Regions from separate parts of the Herbaspirillum hiltneri N3 genome, predicted to be linked through region 3. Evidence: predicted binding sites of a transcription regulator. Region 3 holds the regulator's gene; each other region holds the start of a gene.
What was found. The regulator HrcA, encoded in region 3, represses chaperone genes, less so after heat shock. The targets are predictions, from matches to a motif close to TTAGCACTCNNNNNNNNNGAGTGCTAA.
Positions count from the first base shown of each region.

Region 1 (5,849 bases), 850 kb from region 3:
TGATCTGCTCAGGTGGATTACCTCTGTTCCAGGTTCTGCTTGCCCGGGCAATCTCCTCGAATGCGCGAAGGGTTTCGCTATCTGCGTAGGAGAATCCTTCGAACTCACCTTGAGAGAGCATAAGGTAGGCACTGACCAACGCTGCGGTCTTGCCAGCCCCCGCAAGTCCGACTATCCCGACGAGACAAGTCGGCCGTTCCTCCATCATGGCGTTAACCTGAGATATCCCAAGCGTACGACTTGCCGGAAAGGTTGGTAAATCTGCATTCGGAGCGGACAAAACCGCGCGCCCGAGCCCAAGGTCCGCACCGATGTTAAATGCTCCGTCATCAGTATTTTTTGCCTCGTACTCCGAATCACTCTCCAGTTCAAAGTTATCTTCGTCACCAATAACGGGGCGATGAGAGCACTCCTCGGGTGAATTGCCAGCCACGCATGAACTAGTCGCGTTAAACGTACAGTTTTCATTAGTACATGGCCCGCGCATCAGGCGGCTCCGGCAAATCGGCTTTCCATCACTAGGATTGAAGCCTCGAGAAGCGCTCGCGCACCCCAGCCTCGAGCATCTAGCTCGACGCTGGTTACAGACTGATGTTCGTCACCTATGAGCGAAGAAATGAGTGGAAAAACCAAAGGAACAGTCATTGCCAAACTATTGATATACGGCGCACTGAGTTTCGCTCGCGACTCCCCAAGTGACTCGATCAAAGTCTTGAGAGGTATATTCGCCGAAGCACCTACATGGCGCAAGGCAGCATGACGAAAGCCATCGCTTGGCAAGCGATGCAACACTGTGGCGCCTTCTAAGCCACTTGCAATTGCCCGAATAAAGGAAACTTGATCGAATAACGCACAGTCGAGTATTTCACTGTAATCAGCGAGTACCCACCAAAGGAAGTTAATCTCCTCGTGATCCAAATCCTGATTGGTTTTCAGTGCTGCAATAACTGGTGCGGTCGCCTTCCTGTAAGCAGTATTCGCCTTGGTGCTTCGTGGGTCTTCTTCAGGAATAGTGAGTGTGCCGACATCTGGCACAATCATGCGCTTTCGAGCGACCTTGGCAACTCGTGCAACCCGTGTACGGCATACTTCGATGAGATCTTGCCTCAATTCTTCGACCTTCGCATGCTCACACTGATCCTGTAGACTTAACGCTGACCAGAGCGATGCTGCGAAAGCGTCCGCAGTGGTCCAGCCAGGCCCGTCGACGACGGGCTGCGTCACGATAGCAATTACCGCCACAGCTAGACAGACTTGGGCTTGGAGTTCTCGCCCCTGTAGGACGAAAGCTGCACTTTCGGCACTGATAGCCTTTTCTATCTCTTGGGCCAGCTCTGCCGGGAGCGCCGAGCCACTAAAACCGCTGGCAACTGCCGCAGCGAGAGTGATCGCTTCACGCGTCGATTTAGTCAAAAGCTGCGCCCGGAGCGTCTCCACCGCTTTGTTACGGTCTTGGACATCTTGGTTCGTTGGTTCTGCCCAGATGATTTGGGCATACTTAGCCATAATGCTCATGCTTTAATCTTCCCCCTTATTCAGTATTTTATGCCGCCTCGAGAAGCTGCTCGATTTCCCTCGCCTTTCCTTGACGAACTGCGCGCCGGAAGAGGCGCCGCTCCATTGAGTGGTCAATCCTTCCCTTTACCTGGTCAAGAACACCGAACTCGACGAACGCTTTCAAACGGTCGCCCTGCGAAAATTCTTGGAAGAAACGCAGCTGCAAGTCTCGGACGTGCTGTGAAGGCTCTGCCTCGACAAGTTCGACATCGATCATTTCTGCTGTTTTAGTTTCGTCAAGTTCGAATCGTCGCTCGTACTCTGGCAACCGTTCGTCTATCTCTGTCAGCAGCTCCTCGACGAGTTTTCCCTCTACTGCCGTTTTCTCGTGATCCGATTGCTTCGCTCTCTTACGGAAGTTGGGTGACTCGAGCACCTGACGCTCTTCCTTTCCATTCATGAATTCGTCGTCCCGACGGAATCGAGCAACACTACTATCCCAAGTCCGTGGATTGAGAGATACCGCAAGAGCATCGTTGTCCTCATCCCATTCGAATGCGAGTATGTTGTATTTGTAGGTGTATTTGTCGTCGACTCGATCTGGCGCGGTGGCACCGGCTGCAAGCATCATCAACTGGCAACGATCTTCGACATCTACAATTTCAAGTCTGGGGAAATGCTCATGGCCTGAAATAAACACGCGGGCGCGTCCACGGAGGTATCCACGCGCTTTTTCCGAATCCTGGAACCAGCCGAGTGGGTGATGCGATAACACAATATTCTCCACTCCGTCATCAACCGGAAGCAGGCGCTGACGCTTGCCTAGGATTAGCTTACCTTCCTCTTTTTTACCAGAACAGATGAGGGCGGAGTTAAGCCTCACAAATCGGATCGCTCGTCCTGGAGCTAGATCCAACTTCGCGCTCATCGAGATGCCGCCATTGAGGTCTAGCTCGCAGCGATAGTCGAGCGCAAAGCCCTTGTATGCGTCGAACCGTTCGTACAGGATCTTGCAGTCGCTCTCGTCGTCGAGGTGTTTGTCGAGCCACTCATCGCCTCCTTCTCTAATTGAATAAAGAACGCTGTCGATGGTGTTCGTAATTTTGGTTCGGTCGATGTCGTGATTTCCAGGAACCAACTGAACGTCCGTTCGCTGGCAGCCGATCGCATCCGTTAACTCGGCCAGCCACTCTGCAGCCAAAGCGTATTCCTCTTCTCGTGCGGAGTACGCGATGTCTCCGGTCACGATCACACCGTGCGCTTTTCCGCCGAATTTTCCGACTTCCTCAGACGCATCTTCTATCAGACGCTTCTTAGCGTCTGCATTCTCGGCATCGGTGCCACCATCCTTTTCCTGACCGAAATGGATGTCGGACAGATGTACGAATACTGTCTTCAAGTTGCGTCTCCTGACGAGCAAAATTTACTTAACTATTGTTACTTAGCTATTGCCAGAAATGGTAACACTGCCGTATCACGTTCTAATGCGAAAAGGCATCTTCCAACTGATTTTATTGCATGTTTGATCAGCCTATGGAATTAAGTGACTGTCTTCATAGTGACGCAGCTCCATTTCCACCCAAGTCAGATCCTTGAGACTAACGCGAAGGGAATAAGACCCTCCTTTCAAGCGGCCTTCGACATTTCCCGCAACACAGTTCGCCGTTTCATCCGATCCGATGTCAACGAACCTACTTCTCCAGCAAGGCGTTCGCCAAGCTCGCTCGATGACTTCACAGCTAAGCTCTCCGCCCTGGCTCTGCGCGGAGGCGATCAAACCTCGAAAGCAAAGAAAGGCCCTGAAACATATGTTCCTGGATTTGAAAGAACTGGGATATGAGGGGTCGTATGACCGGGTGGCTGCCTTCAGCAGGCAATGGAAAGTGGGTCAAATGGAGAGGATCAAATCCACGAGCAAATCAACAGTGTCGCGGGGAATGGCGAGCCTGTGAGCTATATCCCGGATTGAAATTTCAATGCAAATCAACATGGTTGCCGACGAAAAGGGAAAGATCTATACCACGCCTTCTGATTTTTATTGCAAATATTTCTCTTTGGAAATGTTTGATTATCTTGGGAAAGTGCAGAGTTACGTCACCGAAGTACAGACTTAAACGAATTCCACCGACAAAGCCCTAAAAGACAATTTTAAATTTCGATAAAAAATTGCAGTCCGGCGCCTAAAATCCCAATGAATTCACGAAAAGATTCGCAAAATACCCTTCAAGTCATTGATTTTAAAAACAAATCTTAGTGACATTATTTTTGATCGCTGTGACATTAATTATGATCGCGGACATCATCCCACCCTTGAAAAACCGCCATCGCGCCCCTATACTTAGCACTCGTTAGGGGAGAGTGCTAACAACTCATCCTGGCCTACCACTTTTCCGATGTGGCACGGATTTCTTGCTGCAGGGCTTAAGTACACTTTGCAGCCGATGCCGCAATTATTTCGCAGTTTTTTTTAACTTATTGAATTTAAGGAGTTTTCATGAGCCTTCGTCCTTTGCACGATCGCGTTATCGTCAAGCGTCTCGACCAAGAAACCAAGACCGCATCCGGTATCGTGCTGCCTGACGCAGCAACTGAAAAGCCAGATCAAGGCGAAATCCTGGCTGTCGGCAACGGCAAGATCCTCGATGACGGCAAGGTCCGTCCGCTGGCAGTCAAGGTCGGCGACCGCGTTCTGTTCGGCAAATACTCCGGCCAAGCCGTGAAGATCGATGGCCAGGAACTGCTGGTCATGCGTGAAGAAGACCTGTTCGCCGTCGTCGAAAAATAATCGACTTCCTGCTGCCTCGGCGCTGTGCAACACATCCTGCGCCGGCAGCGAACAATTCTGATCGAGGCTGATCAAGCCAATTCAAACGAATTTTTGGAGAATCCAACATGGCAGCAAAACAAGTAATTTTCGGCGATGACGCACGTGCAAAAATCGTCAATGGCGTCAACATCCTGGCTAACGCAGTCAAGGTAACTCTGGGTCCCAAGGGCCGCAACGTGGTTCTGGAGCGCAGCTTCGGCGCTCCGACCGTCACCAAGGACGGCGTTTCGGTTGCGAAAGAAATCGAACTGAAAGACAAGCTGGAAAACATGGGCGCGCAACTGGTTAAAGAAGTTGCCTCCAAGACTTCCGACAACGCAGGCGACGGTACAACTACCGCTACCGTGCTGGCTCAGGCGATCGTTCGCGAAGGCTTCAAGTACGTTGCAGCCGGTTTCAACCCAACCGACCTGAAGCGCGGCATCGACAAGGCTGTCACCGCCATCGTCGGCGAAGTCAAGCTGTTGGCGAAGCCAACAACAACCAGCAAGGAAATCGCTCAAGTCGGTTCGATCTCGGCCAACTCGGATTCCGATATCGGCGACATCATTGCCAAGGCAATGGACAAAGTCGGTAAAGAAGGCGTCATCACCGTGGAAGACGGCAAGTCGCTGGAAAACGAACTGGACATCGTCGAAGGTATGCAATTCGACCGCGGCTACCTGTCCCCATACTTCATCAACAACCAAGAAAAGCAAGTTGTTGCCCTGGAAAACCCGTTCGTCCTGCTGTTCGACAAGAAGGTTTCGAACATCCGTGACCTGCTGCCTATCCTGGAACAAGTCGCCAAGGCCGGCCGTCCACTGCTGATCATCGCTGAAGATGTCGAAGGCGAAGCACTGGCAACTCTGGTTGTGAACAACATCCGCGGCATCCTGAAGACTGCAGCCGTCAAGGCTCCTGGCTTCGGCGACCGTCGCAAGGCAATGCTGGAAGACATCGCTATCCTGACCGGCGGCCAAGTGATCGCTGAAGAAGTCGGCCTGACCCTGGAAAAAGCCACTCTGGCTGAACTGGGCCAAGCCAAGCGCATCGAAATCGGCAAGGAAAACACCACCATCATCGACGGCAACGGCGAAGCCATCGCTATCGAAGCACGCGTCAAGCAAATCCGCGCGCAAATCGAAGAAGCGACTTCCGACTACGATCGTGAAAAGCTGCAAGAACGCGTTGCCAAGCTGGCAGGCGGCGTTGCACTGATCAAGGTTGGCGCAGCCACCGAAGTCGAAATGAAGGAAAAGAAAGCACGCGTTGAAGATGCTCTGCACGCTACCCGCGCTGCGGTTGAAGAAGGCGTTGTGCCAGGCGGCGGCGTTGCCCTGCTGCGCGCTCGCGCCAACGTCAAGAACCTGAAGGGCGACAACGCCGATCAGGAAGCCGGCATCAAGATCGTTCTGCGCGCTGTCGAAGAGCCACTGCGTCAGATCGTGTTCAACGCAGGCGACGAACCTTCGGTCGTGATCAACGCCGTGCTGGCCGGTTCGGGCAACTACGGTTACAACGCTGCCAACGGCACCTACGGCGA
Region 1 is NZ_CP011409.1:551,245-557,093, reverse strand. It holds gene F506_RS02520 (TRAFAC clade GTPase domain-containing protein) at 1-433, opposite strand, end outside; gene F506_RS02515 (GTPase-associated system all-helical protein GASH) at 487-1,515, opposite strand; gene F506_RS02510 (metallophosphoesterase) at 1,544-2,896, opposite strand; gene groES (co-chaperone GroES) at 3,992-4,282, shown strand; gene groL (chaperonin GroEL) at 4,390-5,849, shown strand, end outside.
Region 1: a site for HrcA is predicted at 3,836-3,862, ahead of groES (co-chaperone GroES). Genes of this name have one in related genera too.

Region 2 (5,849 bases), 640 kb from region 3:
TGAAGGATGGCCTGGTGCGCGACTGGCCGGCGCCGTCATTGGGAATAGAACGCCATCGCGGCTATGCCGTGCAATGGTATGCACTGGCCTTGATGGCCGTGATTTTTTTCGTCGTCACAGGATTCCGAAGTGGAAAAAAGCAAAGAACTGGGTCCGAGTAAGGATCAACCTAAGGATCAACAACGCAAGAGCGGCCGCTGGAAGCTGCTGCTGGTGGTGGCGGTGTGCGCCGCGCCGATGATCGCGTCGTATTTCACCTATTACGTGATCAAGCCGGAGAGCCGCACCAACTACGGCACGCTGCTCGATCCGCGTGAATATCCGATTCCGCCGCTCGGCAGCGCAACACTTGACGGCAAGCCGGCCAAGCTGGAAGACTACAAGGGCAAGTGGGTCCTGCTGCAAGTGGCCGGCGGCGATTGCGACGACGCCTGCAAGACGCGTCTGTTCGCCATGCGCCAGCTGCGCCTGATGCAGGGCAAGGAAATGGAACGCATCGAACGCGTCTGGCTGATTACCGATGCCAAGCCGCTCGATACCATGCTCATGCGCGAATACGACGGCACCGACATGCTGCGCGTGGATCCGAAACTGCTCAAGGCCTGGCTGCCGGTCGACGCCGGCGCCGGTACCGGTACCGTTGTGGAAGATCATCTCTACATGATCGATCCGCTCGGCAACCTGATGATGCGCTTCCCCAAGGATGCCGACCCCAACAAGGTCAAGAAGGACATCAGCAAGCTGCTGCGCGCATCGAGCATAGGATAAGGCCGCCATGCTGATTCAACTTGCCGTCATGGGCCTGCTGGTCGCGCTGATTCCGCTGACGCTGACCTGGGTGTCGAATGACGCCGACAAATACCGCAAGCTGGTCTGGATCACGGTGTTCCTGACCTTCGACCTGATCATGTTCGGCGCCTTCACGCGGCTGACCGATTCCGGCCTGGGTTGCCCCGACTGGCCGGGTTGCTACGGCCATTCCAATCCGCTGTTGGCGCATGAACACATCAGCGCCGCACAGGAAGCCATGCCGACCGGACCGGTGACGGTCGCCAAGGCGTGGATAGAAATGATCCATCGCTATCTGGCAATGGCAGTCGGCGTGCTGATCATCACGCTGATGGTGATTGCATGGCGGCGCTGGATCAAGTCGGGACGCACGGAGCTCAGGTTCCGGCCCTGGTTTCCGACCTTGCTGTTCCTGTTTGTCTGCCTGCAGGGGGCGTTCGGCGCCTGGACCGTGACGATGAAGCTGCAGCCGGTGATCGTTACGATCCATCTGCTGCTCGGCCTGACGCTGCTGGCCATGCTGACCTGGCTAGGGGCGCGCCAGAATGCGCATGCGCCGGTGTCGCCGGCTGGGCGTGCGCTGGCCACGCCGGCGCTGATCGGGCTGGCGTTGCTGATCGTGCAGGTGGCGCTGGGAGGCTGGGTCAGCACCAACTATGCGGCGCTGGCGTGCAACGATTTCCCCTTGTGCCACGGCGCGCTGGTGCCGCAGATGGATTTCGACAACGGCTTCACGCTGTGGCGCCATCTGGGCAAGACCGCCGACGGCGAATACCTGCCGTTCCCCGCGCTCACTGCAATCCATTGGGTGCACCGCACGTTCGCCTTCGTGGTGATCGCCTATCTCGCCTGGCTGGGGCGCAAGGCGTTCCAGGACGGCGGCTTGCGCAAGACCGGGCGCTGGCTGCTGACCGTGATGGCGCTGCAGCTGGTCACCGGTCTGGCCACGATTTATCTGAACTGGCCGCTGGCCATCGCCGTCGTGCACAACGGCGGTGCGGCGCTGCTGCTGCTTTTGCTGGTCATGTTAAACTACAAGACCAGACACGCCCCTGCCGCCGAGGCAGCGCGCGCCGCTCCCGCACCGTTTTGAAGACATGACCACATTGACCGTACAACCCAATCGCATCGCCCAGTACTGGGCCTTGACCAAGCCGCGCGTGACGCAGCTGGCGGTGTTCTGCGCCGTCATCGGGATGTTCCTGGCGACGCCTGAGTTGCCCGACTGGCGCAGGGTCGTGTTCGCCACGATCGGCATCTGGCTGCTGGCCGGCGCTGCCTTCGCCATCAATTGCCTGGTGGAGCGTGAAATCGATTCACGCATGGCGCGCACCGCACGCCGGCCGATGGCGCGCGGCGAAATCACCGTGGCGCAGACGCTGATGTTTTCCGGCGTGATCGGCGGCATGGGCATGTGGGTGCTGTACAGCCTCGTCAACCCGTTGACCATGTGGCTGACGCTCGCCACCTTCGTCGGCTACGCCATCATCTACACGATCATCCTCAAACCGTCGACACCGCAGAACATCGTCATCGGCGGCCTGTCGGGCGCGATGCCGCCGGCGCTGGGCTGGGCCGCGATCGCCAACGACGTGCCGATGCAGGCCTGGATCCTGGTGCTGATCATCTTCATCTGGACGCCGCCGCACTTCTGGGCGCTGGCGATGTATCGCCGCGACGACTACGCCAAATCCGGCCTGCCGATGCTGCCGATCACGCACGGCATGAAGCTGACGCAATTCCACATCCTGCTGTACACGATCGCGCTGATCGCCACCAGCGTGCTGCCGTTCGCGGTCGGCATGAGCGGCCTGATCTACCTGGGTATGGCAATCGTGCTGGGATTGATCTTCTTCCATTATTCGTGGCAGATCTACCGCCATTACACCGATCTGATCGCGCGCAAGGCGTTCACGTTTTCGATCATTTACCTGTCGATCCTGTTTGCTGCGCTGCTGGTCGATCACTACCTGCTGTTCAGGACTTTCTGATGAAACGTTTGCTGTCTTTCCTGCCGGCGGCGCTGCTGGCCTTGGGTGCTCTGACGCTGGCCGGCTGCCAGAAGGGCGGCTCCGAAAAATTCGTCAACACCGACGTCACCGGGCTGGAATACGCCAAGGATTTCGCGCTCACCGACCACAACGGCAAGCCGCGCACGCTGGCCGATTTCAAGGGCAAGGCGGTGGTGATGTTCTTCGGCTATACCCAATGCCCGGACGTCTGTCCGACCACCATGGCCGAGATGGCGAACGTGATGAAGGAGCTCGGCCCGCAAGCCGACAAGGTGCAGGTATTGTTCGTGACCGTCGATCCCGCGCGCGACACGCCGCAGATCCTGTCGCAGTATGTGCCGGCCTTCGACAAGCGCTTCCTCGGCCTGTACGGCGACGAGGCCGCAACCGCCAAGGTCGCCAAGGAATTCAAGGTGTTCTACCAGAAGGTGCCGGGCAAGACCGCAGGCAGCTATACGATGGACCACACCGCCGGCAGCTACGTGTTCGATCCGCAGGGGCATATCCGTCTGTTCGTGCGGCACGGCCAGGGCGCGGAGCCCATCGTGCATGATCTGAAATTGCTGCTGTCCTGACCGGACGTTGCGGACAAAAGAAAAGGCGCTCAGTTGAGCGCCTTTTTCATTGCTGCGGGATTGCCGGGGCTGCGTGTTTGCCGATTCTGCCGATTATGCCGATTATGCAAAAGCCTGCAGCGAACCCTTCATCTTCTTCAGCGCTACCGCTTCGATCTGGCGGATACGCTCGGCGGATACGCCGAATTCGTCGGCCAGTTCGTGCAGCGTCGCGCCGCTGCCGTCGTCATTGGCCAGCCAGCGTGCTTCCACGATGCGGCGCGAACGGTCGTCGAGCTTGCTCAGGGCAGCTTCCAGACCTTCCGATTGCAGGCGGTCGTATTGCTTGGCTTCCATCACGCGGGTCGGCTCGCTGCTGTCCGAAGACAGATAGGCGATCGGCGCGAACTTGTCGTCTTCATCGTCGGTCGGTGCTTCCAGCGCAACATCGCGGCCCGACAGGCGGGTTTCCATCTCGATGACTTCTTCACGCTTGACGTCCAGCGTCTTGGCCAATGCGTCGACTTGCGCCGGTGTCATGGCGTCCAGACCCGACTTGTGGCTGCGCAGGTTGAAGAACAACTTGCGCTGCGCCTTGGTGGTCGCCACCTTGACCAGACGCCAGTTCTTCAGGATGTACTCGTGCATCTCGGCCTTGATCCAGTGCATGGCGTACGACACCAGGCGGACGTTCTGGTCCGGGTCGAAACGCTTGACGGCCTTCATCAGGCCGATATTGCCTTCCTGGATCAGGTCGGCGTGCGGCAGGCCGTAGCCGAGATAGCCGCGGGCGATCGACACCACCAGGCGCAAATGGGACAGCACCAGCTTTTGTGCGGCGCCGAGGTCATTCTTTTCGCGCAGGGCGCGGGCCAGCGAGACTTCTTCAGCTTGCGTCAGCATCGGCAGACGATTGACGGCCGAGATATAGGCGTCAATGTTGCCCAGGCTGCCGGAGAAGCCGAGCGCAAGCGCATTGGTCTCGACGGGCATGAGTGCAGTAGCTGATTTCATTGATTCTCCTTGGTTCCTAAGAGGAAGCGATGCGTAAATGTTGGCAGTTGCCTTAAAGCCGCAGTATTTCTATCAAGTATTCTAGCACTCCTTAATTGAGAGTGCTAATAACGAATCTGGAAGGAAGAAATAGGTATTCTCTATGACTGTTTTTTAGGCAATTGGCTTTTCATCGCAAGAATTAGAGGAAATCTGGGGGCCAAAGTTGCTTGTTTCAAGCATAAACCTGTAACAAATTTTGCAAAGCAACATTGAAAAATGGCAACAATTCCCGCCAGGGGAAATTGCTGCCACTCAAGAAATTTTCAGGAAGAGCGTCAGGCCAGGCGCGACAGGTGCCGCTTGACCGACAGCATGGCGCCGATCAAGCCGAGCAGCGCGCTGACGCCGAGCAGGAAACCGATGGCGGCAATGCTGGGCGGCGCCAGGCGGAATTCGGAAGCGTACAGGCGGGCGAAGTCGGTGATCGCCAGGTTAAGCGGTTGCAGCGCCAGCACTACCAGGCCCAGCGCCAAGCCGCCCGCGCATACGCCGAGCAGGGCGCCGGTGTAGTAAAACGGCCGGTGGATGAAGGCGTTGGTGGCGCCCAGCAGGCGCGAGACTTCAATCTCTTCATACTGCGTCATGACTTGCAGGCGGATGGTGTTGAACACTACGGCCACCACCACCGCGCCGAGCGTGATGCCGAGGAACAGCAGCACCAGCCGCAAGATGCGCAGCAGCGCGGCCAGCCGCTTGACCCAGGCCGAATCGATCTGCACCGTGTCGACGCCCGGCATGGCCTTGAGCTTTTGCGCGATGTCGTCGACGCGGGTGGCGTCCATGGCGTCCTGGAAGCCGGACATCTTCAATACATAACTGTCCGGCAGAGGATTGGCGCCCAGTGTCGCCAGCACATCGTTGAGGCCGGTCTTGCTCTTGAGCGTGTCGAAGGCCTTCTCGCGCGGCGTGAAATCGACGCGCGCGGCGCTGCCGCTGTCGGCCAGGATTGCGCGGATGTTGCCGGCCAGCGCAGTGGCCTTGTCGCGCGAGACATCCATTTTCAGGAAGATGCTGATTTCCGGCTCGACGGCGAGCTGCTCCGAGACCGGGCGCACGTTTTCCAGTACGGTCAGGCCGGCAAACGGCAGCGCCAGCGCGATGGACACCACCAGCACGTTGAGGATGAAATTGCCGGGCGAGCGCAGCAAGTGGCTGAAGGCGTCCGAGAACGCGAAGAAATGTTGGCGCAGCCAGTTCATTGCGAAATCTCCACCGGGTTGCTGACGCCGTTGTGCCAGCCGTCGACGATGCGGCCGCGGTCAAGATAGATGATGCGGTCCGCGCCGGTCAGGTATTGCTCGTCGTGGGTCGAGATCAGGCAGGTCACGCCGACGCCGTGGAAGGACTTGAGTGCAGCCAGCACCTTGTTGGCGTTGTCGCGGTCGAGATTGGCGGTCGGCTCGTCGGCCAGGATGATCTGCGGGCGGTTGACGATGGC
Region 2 is NZ_CP011409.1:757,265-763,113, forward strand. It holds gene F506_RS03390 (SURF1 family protein) at 1-161, shown strand, start outside; gene F506_RS03395 (SCO family protein) at 238-768, shown strand; gene F506_RS03400 (COX15/CtaA family protein) at 776-1,882, shown strand; gene cyoE (heme o synthase) at 1,887-2,780, shown strand; gene F506_RS03410 (SCO family protein) at 2,780-3,376, shown strand; gene rpoH (RNA polymerase sigma factor RpoH) at 3,479-4,369, opposite strand; gene ftsX (permease-like cell division protein FtsX) at 4,687-5,610, opposite strand; gene F506_RS03425 (cell division ATP-binding protein FtsE) at 5,607-5,849, opposite strand, start outside.
Region 2: a site for HrcA is predicted at 4,451-4,477, ahead of rpoH (RNA polymerase sigma factor RpoH). Genes of this name have one in related genera too.

Region 3 (5,849 bases):
GCTATTGTCGCCTATTGTGGCTTATTGTCGCCTGTTGCATTTATTGCAGGCGGCCTTCGACCGACGGGTATTCGTTCCAGTGCAGCTTGTGCCGCAAGGTGTCGTAGTAGCTCCAGCCTTCCGGATGCAGGAAGGTGATCTTGTGCGCCGAGCGCCGGATCACGATGCGGTCGCCGTGCGACAGGCTGGTCAGCGACTGCATGTCGAAGTTGGCGCTGATGTCGCGGCCGTTGACGACCTGGATCGAAATCTCGCAGGAATCCGGAATCACGATCGGCCGGTTCGACAAGGCATGCGGCGCGATCGGCACCAGCACGATGCCGTGCAGGCTAGGATGCAGGATCGGGCCGCCGGCCGACAAGGCATAGGCGGTCGAGCCGGTCGGCGTGGCCACGATCAGACCGTCGGAGCGCTGGTTGTACATGAAGCGGCCATCCACTTCCACGGTCAGTTCGACCATCCCGGAAGAAGCGCCGCGCGCGACCACCACGTCATTGAAGGCGAGCGCGTTGAAAATCTGTTCGCCATCGCGAAATACCGTCGCCTCGAGCAGCGAACGCGTCTCGACATCGACCTTGCCATCCAGCATATCGGCCAATACCGGTATCATGCGGTCTAGCGAAATATCCGTCATGAACCCCAAACGCCCCTGGTTGATCCCAATCAGCGGCACGTTGAACGGCGCCAATTGCCGCGCGATGCCAAGCATGGTGCCGTCGCCGCCGACCACGATGGCGGCGTCGGCGAACTGGCCGATCTGTTCCGGCGACATGGCGTCATAGCCTTCCAGAGCAATGTTCTGCGCGGTCTCGGCTTCAAACACGATGGTGTGGCCATGCGCCTCCAGGAAGGCGGCGATGTCGGAAAGGGATTGCGCGATGCCGGCGGCATGATATTTGCCGACGATTGCGATGGTTTTGGGCGTTGCCGCCTGCACGGGTAATTTGATGGGCCACATGCTGCGGATTAAAGCATAAATCGGGGCCTGTTAACAATGAATTTGCGAGTGCGAACGCGCGGCAGGCGTTGACTGCCTAGGCGCAGCGACGCGACGTAGCGGTGCTACCGAAGTTGCAACACCTTGGAGCTGCAACAACGGCAGGCGACGCCTGCAGCCGTTCCCGAAGGGTTGCTACCAGAAAGCGCGCTGGCGGTGTTGCATGGCTTGCAGGTGGGTCCACCACCTGCTACGCCACGCGCCTTGCCAGCACGCTTTCTGGCAGCAACGCATCTCGCAAATTCATTGTTAACAGGCCCCCAGACGACTCTGAAGCGATTTTCATGAACAAAACCAACATCCAGGCAGTCCTGTTTGACCTCGACGATACGCTGTGGGCGATCGAGCCGGTGCTGCATCTGGCGGAAACCCGGCTGTACGAATGGCTGACCCGACATGCGCCCGGCGTGGTGCAACGCGAAAGCATCATCAGCCTGCGCGCGCGCCGGCAGGCATTGGCGAAGACCGATCCGGTCTACGAGATCAACCTGTGGGCGCTGCGCCATGCGGCACTGACCGCGGTGCTGGCCGAGCATGGCGAAGATCCTGCCCTGGCCGATCCCGCCATGGAGATTTTCACCGCCGGCCGCAACGCCGTCACGCTCTTCGACGATGTCCTTCCCGGCCTGCAGCAATTGAAACCGCGACTGAAACTGGGTACGGTGTCGAACGGCTTCGCCGATCTCGCGCGCATCGGGCTGGCCGGGCATTTTGAAATCTCCATCGCCGCGCATCAGTTCGGCACCGCCAAACCCGATCCGGCCATCTTCCACGCCGCCTGCACTGCACTCGGCGTGGCGCCGGCACATACCGTCTACGTCGGCGACGACCTGACGCTGGACGTCCTGGGCGCGCAGCAAGCCGGTTTGCACGCGGTCTGGATGAACCGCTTCCAGCGCGAGCTGCCTGAGCACGTGCGTCCTGACGCGGTGTGCACCGATCTGAACCAACTGGCGCGCTGGCTGGCGTCATAGTGTGCAGATATGCGTGCAGATATATATGACGGGATGTTGGCACGCTTGCTCCCGCCTCGTTAGAATGAAGACATGCAACTAGATAATCGCGCCCAAACCCTGCTCAAAGCCCTGGTCGAACGGTATATCGCCGACGGCCAGCCGGTCGGCTCGCGCGCGCTCTCCAAGATTTCGGGACTGGAGCTGTCGCCGGCGACCATCCGCAACGTCATGGCCGACCTCGAAGAAATGGGCTTCGTCGCCAGCCCGCACACCTCCGCCGGCCGCGTGCCGACGCCGCGCGGATATCGCGTCTTCGTCGACACGCTGCTGACGATCGATTCTGTCGATGCGATCGGCTCCCTCGACGAAGCGGCGCTGGAAACCAAACTGCAATCGCGCTCGCAGATCAGCTCGCCGCAAAAGATCATTTCCAACGCGGCGCAAGTGCTGTCGTCGCTGTCGCAATTTGCCGGCGTGGTCATGACGCCGAAGCGCGAGTCGATCTTCAAGCAGATCGAATTCCTGCGCCTGTCCGAAAAGCGCATCCTGCTGGTCATCGTCGGCCCCGGCGGCGACGTGCAGAATCGCCTGTTGCTCACGGAGGTCGACTACACGCCTTCGCAATTGGTGCAGGCGGCCAATTACATCAACCAGCACTACGGCGGCCTCGGCTTCGATGAAGTCCGACTGCGCCTGCAAAACGAACTGCGCCAGCTGCGCGACGACATGACCAGCCTGATGCAGGCGGCGGTGGAAGCCGGCAGCGATGCGATGGCGGATGACTCCGACAACGTGGTAATTTCGGGGGAACGCAATTTGCTCAGCGTGGCCGACCTGTCGTCCAACATGACCTCGCTGCGCAAGCTGTTCGACATGTTCGAGCAAAAGACCAGCCTGATGCAATTGCTGGATGTCTCGAGCAAGGCCACCGGCGTGCAGATCTTCATCGGCGGCGAATCGCAGCTGGTGCCGATGGACGACATGAGCATCGTCACCGCGCCGTATGAAGTCAACGGCAAGATCGTCGGCACGCTGGGCGTGATCGGTCCGACGCGCATGGCGTACGAGCGCGTGATCCCGATCGTCGACATCACCGCCAAACTGCTGTCGAGCGCGCTCAGCGGCAACAACAGCTGAGCCTGCTGGAACGGCTGCAAGCGACTGTTGCACACCGCTCACCTCTCTTTGCCGCAGTAATAAAAAAGCCATCCGGCGACAGCAGGATGGCTTTTTTTACAAACAGGGGGGATCGAATCCGGCCCGGACGAATGCTTATTTCTTGGCTTTGCGGCAATCCTTGCAGTGGCCGTACAAGGCCAGCGCGTGGTCGGCGATTTCGAAACCATGCTCCTGGGCAATCTTGAGCTGGCGCTTCTCGATTTCGGCGTCGAAGAACTCCTCGACCTTGCCGCAATCCAGGCAGACCAGATGGTCATGGTGCGAGCCTTCGTTGAGCTCGAACACGGCCTTGCCGGTTTCAAAGTGATTGCGCTGCAGCAGGCCGGCTTGCTCGAACTGCGTCAGCACGCGATACACCGTGGCCAGCCCGACATCCAGATTGTCCGCCAGCAGCATTTTGTAGACGTCTTCCGCACTGAGGTGACGCACCTCGGTGTTTTGGAAGATTTCCAGGATTTTCAGACGGGGCAAAGTGGCCTTGAGGCCGCTGGCTTTCAATTCGGATGGATTATTAGGCATGTTTCAGTAAAAATCGGGTTATCTGCTTTATCATATAGCGTTTTAGCACAATTGCTCAACCAATTGAAATCTTTATGCGAATGTTGCCTTCCTACCGTACTACCGCTCTGGCGCTGATCGCGCTGAGCACCCTGCTGTCCGGCTGTGCATCCAAAAAACCGGCGGAAGGCGCAGCAGCGCACGACGCGACCGGCGTGCAGGTTTCGAAGAAGAGCAGCCTGTTCGGCTTCCTTAAGCCTTATCGCATCGATATCCAGCAAGGCAACTTCGTCTCCAAGGAGATGGTGGCGCAACTGAAGCCGGGCATGACCCGCGATCAGGTGCGCTTCGTGCTCGGCACGCCGCTGCTTGCCGACGTGTTCCACTCGGACCGCTGGGACTATGAATTCCGCCTGGCCAAAGGCAACGGCGAACTGATGAGCAGCCGCGTGTCGGTGTTCTTCAAGGACAATCTGCTGGAGCGCTACGAAGGCGGCAGCGACCTGCCGACCGAGCAGGAATACCTGTCCCTGATCGCCGGCTCCAAGAAGGGCGCCATGCCGGAACTGTCGGATACGCCGACTACCGTGACGCCGCCATCCTCCGCCAAGTAACAAGTAGATAACGGCGATACTCGCCAATACAAGTCAAGTACAAATAAGCACTATGAGCGCATTGAAAATCGCCGTCGCCGGCGCCTCCGGCCGCATGGGCCGCATGCTGATCGAAGCTATCCAGAACGCCGACGACATGGTGCTGGCCGGCGCCCTCGACGTATCCGGTTCGCCTGCCATCGGCACCGACGCCGCCTCGTTCCTGGGCAAGCCCGCCAACGTCGCGATCGAATCCGACCTGGCCAAGGGCCTGGCCAACGCCGATGTCCTGATCGACTTCACCCGTCCTGAAGGCACACTGAAGCACGCCGAATATTGCGCCGCGCACGGCATCCGGATGGTCATCGGCACCACCGGGCTGGAAGCCGACCACAAGGCCGCCATCGGCGGTTTTGCGCAAAAGACCGCCATCATGCTGGCGCCGAACATGAGCGTCGGCGTCAACGTCACGCTCAAGCTGCTGGAAATGGCCGCCAAGAGTTTCTCGCACGGCTACGACATCGAGATCATCGAAGCGCATCACCGCCACAAGGTCGACGCGCCGTCCGGCACGGCCCTGAAAATGGGTGAAGTCATCGCCGACGCCATCGGTGTCAAACTCGACGACGTCGCCGTCTACGCCCGCGAAGGCATCACCGGCGAACGCGATCCGTCGTCGATCGGCTTCTCCGCCATCCGCGGCGGCGACATCGTCGGCGACCACACCGTGCTGTTTGCCGGCATCGGCGAGCGCATCGAAATCACGCACAAATCCTCGAGCCGCGTCACTTATGCTCACGGCAGCCTGCGCGCCGCACGTTTCCTGGCCGACAAGAAAACCGGCCTGTACGACATGCAGGACGTGCTCGGACTGAAGTAAGCCTCCCTGCCGCTGCATCGGATCAACGATGCAGCGAATCTTTTTGCAGACGCGTGCTCCAACGGATTGCCATTTATTTCTTCTGCTTCCTACCAAGAGACACGACATGGAACAACCCGTTGGATTCGCCCATTACTGGGCGCAAGGCGATGCCGTTTCGCACGCCGTCGCCTATGCCCTGCTGCTGATGTCCATCGCCAGCTGGTATTACATTCTTTCCAAGACCTGGAGTTCGTGGCGCATTCGCCGCAGCAGCAATGCGCTCGACGGCTTCTGGAAAGCACCCACGCTGACCGACGCCATCGCCGTCATGCGCACCGTCGACAGCGAAGAAATCTTCATCCCTCTGGCGCAACGCTCGTCCGAAGCCGCCGGCATTTCATCTAAGCAGAGCGCGCCTTCCCCCTCCCTCAACGCCGCCACCGATCCCGGCGAACTGATCACGCGCACGTTGCGCCGTGAAATCAATCGCGTCTCGGCGCGACTGGAGCGCGGCCTGACGCTGCTGGCCTCGGTCGGCTCGACTGCGCCGTTCGTCGGCCTGTTCGGCACCGTCTGGGGCATCTATCACGCGCTGGCGGCGGTCTCGGCCAGCGGCACGGTGCAGATCGACAAGGTCGCCGGTCCGGTCGGCGAAGCGCTGATCATGACTGCACTCGGGCTGGTGGTGGCGATTCCCGCGGTGCTGGCCTACAACGCCTTCACGCGCCTGAACCGGCTGACGCTGGCCGAGCTCGACGGCTTCG
Region 3 is NZ_CP011409.1:1,401,239-1,407,087, reverse strand. It holds gene F506_RS06330 (NAD kinase) at 41-958, opposite strand; gene F506_RS06325 (HAD family hydrolase) at 1,282-1,971, shown strand; gene hrcA (heat-inducible transcriptional repressor HrcA) at 2,044-3,090, shown strand; gene fur (ferric iron uptake transcriptional regulator) at 3,226-3,651, opposite strand; gene F506_RS06310 (outer membrane protein assembly factor BamE) at 3,732-4,244, shown strand; gene dapB (4-hydroxy-tetrahydrodipicolinate reductase) at 4,297-5,103, shown strand; gene F506_RS06300 (MotA/TolQ/ExbB proton channel family protein) at 5,210-5,849, shown strand, end outside.